Linked DNA regions of Tautonia rosea. Each later gene encodes a partner of the first gene's protein in a complex. Links are inferred from orthologs where the notes say so. Each region holds a gene or a part of one and is shown in the gene's direction. Other genes may lie near its edges.

What was found. The genes of interacting proteins can lie anywhere in the genome.
Region 2: the proteins of dnaX (region 1) and dnaN are in contact, whole or in part, in a cryo-EM structure (PDB 8GIZ), measured with the Escherichia coli proteins. The link is inferred for Tautonia rosea from one-to-one orthologs.

What each region holds. Positions count from the first base shown.
Region 1 is NZ_JABBYO010000006.1:411,707-415,479, reverse strand. What follows is about bases 580-3,576. They hold dnaX (DNA polymerase III subunit gamma/tau), read left to right. Parts: upstream 580-1,098; coding sequence 1,099-3,054; downstream 3,055-3,576. Other genes in these bases: recR (recombination mediator RecR), read left to right, coding at 3,512-3,576; HG800_RS13330 (YbaB/EbfC family nucleoid-associated protein), read left to right, coding at 3,168-3,515; HG800_RS13345 (hypothetical protein), read left to right, coding at 580-644. Outside these bases: HG800_RS13350 (YceH family protein), read left to right, coding at 1-334; more of HG800_RS13345, read left to right, coding at 357-579; more of recR, read left to right, coding at 3,577-3,773. UniProt on the Escherichia coli protein: Part of the beta sliding clamp loading complex, which hydrolyzes ATP to load the beta clamp onto primed DNA to form the DNA replication pre-initiation complex.
Region 2 is NZ_JABBYO010000008.1:281,045-284,711, reverse strand. Bases 276-3,166 are described here. They hold dnaN (DNA polymerase III subunit beta), read left to right. Parts: upstream 276-1,105; coding sequence 1,106-2,227; downstream 2,228-3,166. Other genes in these bases: gyrB (DNA topoisomerase (ATP-hydrolyzing) subunit B), read left to right, coding at 2,764-3,166; HG800_RS16160 (DUF721 domain-containing protein), read left to right, coding at 2,308-2,649; HG800_RS16170 (helix-turn-helix domain-containing protein), read left to right, coding at 564-905; HG800_RS16175 (hypothetical protein), read left to right, coding at 276-329. Outside these bases: more of HG800_RS16175, read left to right, coding at 48-275; more of gyrB, read left to right, coding at 3,167-3,667. UniProt on the Escherichia coli protein: Confers DNA tethering and processivity to DNA polymerases and other proteins. Acts as a clamp, forming a ring around DNA (a reaction catalyzed by the clamp-loading complex) which diffuses in an ATP-independent manner freely and bidirectionally along dsDNA.

The sequences.
Region 1 (3,773 bases):
GATCCCGGACCTGGAGACGTTGCAGCCGATTCTGGAAAAACTGGCCGAGCTTGGGCTGGTCGTTTTTCTCACTCCTCCCGGACAGCGCAGGGGGGTGACGGTCACGCATGGTCTGATGCCGCCCGAAGAGCTGGAACGGGTCCGCCAGAGTGTCGCCTCGGCGAGCGACCGGGACGACGACGAGCCGAGGCCGACGCGGTCGAGCAGCGGCGGTTCGTCGGCCGGCCTTGCGGCCGAGGTGGCCAGTCTGAGAGCCGAGGTGGAGGGTCTTCGAGGGATCGTGGAGACGCTCTCGGCAGAGATGAAGACGTTGAAAGCCTCATTGGGGGAGTAAACGGGAGGGAGGAGGACCGCCGATGTGGATCGAGCGATGGAAGCACTATCGCCAGAGGGTGTTCGCCGTCCTGGGCACGGCGTTGATCGTGGTCGGCGGGCTGGTCAAGTGGGTCGGGTTTGCGGAGGCAGGCCAAGGCTTGCTGGTTGTTCTTTCGGGGCTCGGGGGGTTGCTGGGCGTGCTGATCGTGGCCGATGTGACGGTTCATGCGCGGCTCGGGAAGGGCCAGGCCTGCATGAGTTGCGGCCATGTTCGCCCCCTCAGGTCGTTCCGATGGGCAGGCCCCTGTCCCAAGTGTGGTGAGCCTTGAGCGGGCGAGGGAGCGTTCCCGGTGCTGACGACGAACTGTTGTCGATCCTGTACGTAAGAATAGAAGAAATGGGCAGCGGCGCCCGGCTCTGACTTGCGAGTCTGGGGGTGTTGAGGCATAATGATTTCTTCTGCTCAACCCGACATGGAGCGGCACCACGGGCTCGCAATTTCTTGAGGGGGTCCGGGTGAGTCGGGGGGGACCCGAGCAATTGAGGCGCGTGAACCTGGTCAGGGCGGGAACGCAGCAGCCATAAGCGTGACCTCGATGTGCCCGGGAGCACCTCCCCGGCTCTCCCGGCCTCCTTCGGGACGAGTGTGGACCCGACGCCAACGCGATCCACGCACGGGGCAATGCCTTGCGGACGTGATCGAAGGGGGGATCGGATCGGGTTTGGAGTAATAAGACGACGCCCCCCGTCTGGGTTTCTTCGGCACGACGGAGCGCCTTATCCGTGGCACGGACCAAAGCCAGCGCCCCGGACCCTTCGACCGACTCTCCGAGCGTGGAAACGCTCTCCGCAAGCCCGAGGTGGGAGGGAGAGGCGTACACGGTCGTGGCGCGTCGCTACCGACCACAACGGTTCGAGGATGTGGTCGGGCAAGACCATGTCGTCCGGGCCTTGCGCAACGCGATCCGGATGGATCGAGTGGCCCAGGCGTATCTGTTCAGCGGGACCCGAGGGGTCGGGAAGACCTCGATGGCCCGGATCTTCGCCAAGGCCCTGAATTGCGAGCGGGGCGGGCCGACGGAAACCCCATGCAATGAATGCGACACCTGCCGGGCGATCGCCCTGGGGCAGGATGTGGACGTGATCGAGATCGACGGAGCAAGCAACAACGGCGTCGAGGCGGTGCGCGAACTTCGCCAGAACGCCGGCCTGCGGCCCAGCCGATCGCGGTTCAAGATTTACTATATTGACGAAGTACACATGCTTTCAACTAGTGCCTTCAACGCATTGTTGAAGACGCTGGAGGAGCCGCCGAGCCACGTTAAGTTCGTCTTTGCAACGACCGAGCCGAACAAGATTCCGATCACGGTGCTATCGCGCTGTCAGCGGTTTGACTTTGCCGGGATCGGGCCGGAGCAGATCGTTGATCAACTGGCGAGCATTTGTGAGCGCGAGGGGATCAAGGCGGATCGCGAAGCGCTGCACGTGGTTGCCCGCCGCGCGGCGGGTTCGATGCGGGATGCGCAGTCGTTGCTCGAACAGTTGCTCTCGTCGGGGGCCGAGCATCTGACGGCCGATCGGGTGCATGAGCTGCTGGGGATTGCCGGGGATGACCGAGTCTTGACCTTGCTCGATGCGCTGGCGGATCGATCGCCAGGCCGGGCGCTGGAGGTCCTCGATCAGGCGGTCAACGACGGCGTGCAGCCGACGGACGTCCTGAATGCGTCGATCGAGTTTTTGAGAGACGTGATGGTTGTCTCAGCCGGTGCTGAGGTGGCCCCTCTGGCGGCCCTGCCGGGTCAGCGGGAGCAACTGGAAGGCTTGGCCGGCCGCTGGACGCTCGACACGGTGATCGCCGCGCAGCAGATCTTGGCCGAGACGCGAGGGAGGCTCCGGGGAAGCCCGTTTCCGAGGCTTATGGTCGAGCTGGCCTTTTGCCGGGTCGCCCGTTTGGAGAACCTGACCGAGCTGAGCGAGGTGATTGCGAGGCTCTCGGGGCAGGAGGCCGGGGCGCCCCCTCCCGGACCGGATGGTGCTGTAAAAAAAAAGTCCGTTGAGCCGCTGAGCCAGGCAGCCCCCGCACCTCGGCCGTCAATGGCGTCGGTTTCGGCTCCAACACCGGCTCCGGAGGCTGAGGTTCCGCCGCATCTCGGCAATGGCAATGGCCACGGAACGGGTCAAGGGCGGGCCGAGGCGGTGATCGAGAGGCCCCCCCCTGCTCCCTTGGGACGAGATGAGCAGACGAGCAGGCCGTCGGCCTCGGTGTCCGAGGAGCAGGACGGTTCGGTGCTGCAGCGGGCGCGATCGGCCTGGCAATCACTGATTGATCGGGCCGAGGAGCTGAAGCTGCCGGCGCACTTCAAGCGGCTGGAGCCGTCGGAGGTTTCGGAATCGGGACTCGTGGTCGTGGCCGTGCCGGCGGCGTACAACTATCTGGCCGATCGTTGCAATGCGCCCGAGCTGCGATCGAAGATCGAAGGGCATCTGGCTGAGGCGCTTGGCCGGGGCGTCTCGGTGCGGTTCGATCGGGAAGCGTCGACAGCCCCGGAGCCGAGCGTCATTGAGCCGGGATCGTCGGCGCATCAGGCGGTACTGGAGGATGATCTGGCCCAGCAACTGGTCGCCCGGTTCGAAGCCCAGTTGCGTCGGGTCGAGGTGGAACCGGAACGCCGAGCCGGATCGGATGCCGACGCCTCGGCTGATTCCGAATCCGATCCCGGAGCCGAGGCAGACGACTGACGCGACGGCTCGGAGGCTCATGGAGCGACGCACCGGGTCGTCTCTTGTGTCCGCTTCCTGGCTTCTCTCAACGATTTCGCCATGAACTCAATGACCTGCGAGGGGGAGACACCATGTTCGGGAACCTTGGCAATCTTGCCGACCTGATGCGCAACGCCGGGAAGATCCGGGAGCAGATGGAACAGGCCGCCGAGCAGCTTGGCAATGTTCAGGTTGAGGGCTCGGCCGGTGGAGGAGCGGTCAAGGCAACCGTCAACGGCCGGATGGAGCTGGTGTCGGTACGCATCGACCCGAAGCTGACCACCGACGGCGATGTGGAGTTGCTCGAAGATCTGGTGACCGGAGCGGTGAACCAGGCCATGAATCGGGCTCGGGAAGAAGCCGCCAAGACGATGACCGGCGGCATGGGGCTGAACATGCCCGGCCTCGACTCGCTGTTCCCTGGAGGAGGCCGACCGTGAGCGCCGGCCGCTACGGAGGTCCGTCTCCGGTCGATCCGAGCGCCTCGGGAACGGTCGATCGGCTGGTCCAGGCACTCGGGAGGTTGCCGGGGATCGGGGCCAAAAGCGCCGAGCGGCTGGCTCACCATTTAATCCGATGTCCGGTTGAGGATGCCGTCGCGTTGGCCGAGGCCATTCGGGCGGCTCGCGATCAGATTCATCACTGCGCGCTCTGCGGGCACCTGACCGAGTCGGGACAGGAGCGCTGCACGATCTGCC
Region 2 (3,667 bases), on another replicon or contig:
GCGGAAGCGGCCGGGCAAGGACCCGAAGTCCAGGGCGGGGCTTCTCCATGAAATTAATTATTTCTTCCTTTAATTATAAAGGAAAGACAGGCTTTCGTCGTGAAAACGACGCTGCCTCGAACATTATTGTTACCGGGCAGCCTGATTCTTCAACCGACCTGCCCGAATTCAGTTTCCCAATTAGCCAAAACCAGACGCTCGAAGTTGCTCAAGTATTCGGGATAGCATACATTAATGCGACCCAGGAGGCTGGAGCGTCAGACATGACGTTCGATCACTTCGCGAACTTCTTGGAAGCCGCAATCAAACGGCAACCTCGGGTCGGCTAATCCGATCACCAATAGCCCGCATTCGGGGGTGGCTGGGGTCGTGTCGACCCCAGTCACTGGAAGGATCGCCATCCGGGCCGACTGGGGTCGACACGACCCCAGCTACCCCTTCTGATTTGCCTGCGACAGACCTCAAGGAATCTTCATCGATCTCCCTCGGCGAGTGCATTGAGGTGCTGCACGGCTTCAACCTAATCAAACATCGCTACGCCGAGACAACCTCGCTGTCCCGCCATGAGCACGAAGCATCATCCCCGTGAGATCGCCTTCGAGGAAGGCTCCGGCAACGTCTTTGCCGACCTCGGCTTCGACAACGCCGAGGAACGGTTCGCCCACGCGAGGCTCGGGGCCTGTGTCACGCAAATCCTGACCGAATCGGGACGGTCGCCGTCCGAGATCGGCTCGCTTCTTCAGCTTGCCCCGAGCGAGGTCGAGCACCTGCTCGACGGCCATTTCAGCCGGTTCTCGACCGACGCCTTGCTCGCCTTCCTCAAACGGCTCGACCGCAAGGTCACGATCCGGATCACGCCGCACCACCCCGGAGAGCCGTACCACGACATCGCCCTTGGCCCTTGACCGGCCGTCAGCCCGCCTTGAGGCCGGTTAAGTTGTTTGGTATCATCGAGTTCTTCGGAATACTGCCTCCTGGGCCAAGCGAACGCGTCGCGGCGGCGAGGGTCGCATCGACGGGTCGGGGGGTGATAGATTCCAGAAGGGAAGCCGGGTCGCGCGGAAGCGGCCGGGCAAGGACCCGAAGTCCAGGGCGGGGCGTCTCCATGAAATTGCTGTGCGACCGCGAGCAGTTGCTCGCCGCGTTCGGGGCCGTCGGCGGCGTGGTGCCGGCCCGGAGTCCCAAGCCGATCCTTCAGAACCTCAAGCTCGACGCCTCGCCGAACCAGGGGTCAACCCTGATGGCGACCGACCTGGAAGTCGGCATCCGCTTGAAGGTTCTGGGCGTGAAGGTCGATCAGCCCGGCTCGGTGATCCTTCCCCTGCAGAAGATGGGGCAGATTCTCCGCGCCAGTACCGGAGACGACGAGCTGGCCCTTGAGGTCGAGGGGGAAACCCTGGTCGTCCGCGGCCACCGCTCCGAGTTCAAGCTCCCGGCCGAGGACCCGAGCCTCTTTCCCGACCCGCCCGACTTCCACGCCGAGACCGGCTACCGGATCTCCCCGGCCGATCTCCGACGCGCCATCCGACGCACCAGCTTCGCCACCGACCCCGACAGCACCCGATACGCCCTGGCCGGCGTCTTGATGGAGCCGGGGCCGGAGTCGATCACGATGGTCGGCACCGACGGCCGCCGGATGGCCCGCCAGATCATCCCCTGCGAGCCGGAAGGCAACGCCGAACCCCCGAACCAGGCCCCGGTCGTCCCGGTCAAGGCCCTTCGCCTCATTGAGCGCAACCTCGACGACGACGAGCCCGCCCGGATCGCCGTGCAGGACGGCACGGCCGTGCTCGTCCGGACCGGCCGCGCCGTCATCTACAGCCGACTCGTCGAGGGCCGCTTCCCGAACTACAAGGCCGTCATGCCCAGCAGCTACGAGTGCCGGATTCCGTTCACCGAGGTCGACCCCTTGCTCTCGGCCGTCGAGCAGGCGGCGATCGTCACCAGCAAGGAAAGCCGCGGCGTCGACTTCCAGTTCGGCGACGGCCTGCTCAAACTCGCCAGCCAGACGGCCGACATCGGCGAGTCGCATGTCGAGCTGCCGATTACCTACGACGGCAAGGACGTGGCCATCACCTTCGACGCCACCTACCTGATCGAAGCCCTCAAGACCCTCGACCCCTCGCAGCCGATCGCCGCCGAGCTGATCGACCACAAAAGCGCTGCCGTGTTCAAGACCGAAGACCAGTATACTTATGTTGTCATGCCCTTGAACCGCGACCGCTAACGATCGGTGCTGCGGGGCCAAGGACGAGGCGGGCGGAGCGTGCCCCATCCGCTTGCCAAATGCGGGTTTGAGACGTTACAATGAAAAAGCGTACACATCGAGGCAGCCCCGAGGGAGGTGGAGGTCCGACCCCCCTTTCCGAGACGCTCGGCTCGCTGTTCGCGGCCCGAGGATACGCCCGGACCCGGGCCCTGAGCGAGCTGGAGGCCGCCTGGGAATCGGCAGTCGGACCGGACCTCGTCGCCCGGACCCGCCTCGGCAGCGTCCGCCACGGGGTCCTGAGCGTCACGGTCGCCCACCCGACGCTCCTGGAGGAACTCGCCGCGTTCCGCAAACCGTCCATCCTCGCCACCTTGCGGCGCGAGGCTCCCGGGACCCCGGTCCTCGACATCCGCTTCCGGGTCGGTCCCGTCGAATCGTGACCGCGCTCGTTCGCCCGGCGATCGACGACGCGTTCGAACCGGACCGAACCGCACCGACCTGAACCCCGCCTTGCCTGTTGCTTGCTTGCTTTTCCGCCTTTTTGAGGTTTGGTGATGGCCCTCAACTCCGACGGCTCGATCGAGACTCCCGAGGCCCCGACCACTCCCCCGGGGCCGGACGGCGACGGCTCCCAGGCGCTCGGCTACACCGAGGAGAATATCCGGGTCCTCGAAGGGATCGAGGCCATCCGCAAGCGCCCCGGCATGTACATTGGTGACACCACCACCCGGGGGCTCCACCACCTGATCTACGAGGTCGTCGATAACTCGATCGACGAGGCGATGGCCGGCCACTGTCGCGCCATCGACGTGACGATCCACGCCGACGGCTCGGCCTCGATCGCCGACGATGGCCGAGGCATCCCGGTCAAGGACCACCCGAACTACCCCGGCGTCAGCACCCTCGAAATCGTCCTGACGAAGCCCCACGCCGGCGGCAAGTTCGACCACGCCACCTACAAGGTCTCCGGCGGTTTGCACGGCGTCGGCATCACCGTCGTCAACGCCTTGAGCGAACACCTTGAAGCCGAGGTCCACCGCGACGGCAAGGTCTGGCGGCACGAGTACAATCGGGGCGAGGCCCAGGGGCCGATTCGGGCGACCGGCGCCACCAAGCGCACCGGGACCCGCATCCAGTTCCTGCCCGATGCCGAGATCTTCCCCGACATCGAGTTCGACTACGACACCCTCGAAAAACGCTTCCGAGAACTCTCGTTCCTCAACCCCGGCGTCCGCATTCGCCTGACCGACGAACGGGGCGACGAGCCGAAGCAGGACGAGTTCTACAGCGAGGGCGGCCTGGCCGAGTTCGTCTCGCACCTCAACCGCGCTCAGAACCCCTTGCACGAGCCGGCCGTTTTGACCGGCCGCGACGACGAGCGCGCCGTCGAGGTCGAGGTCGCCCTGCAGTACAACGACAGCTTCTCCGAAACCGTCGTCACCTACTGCAACAACATCC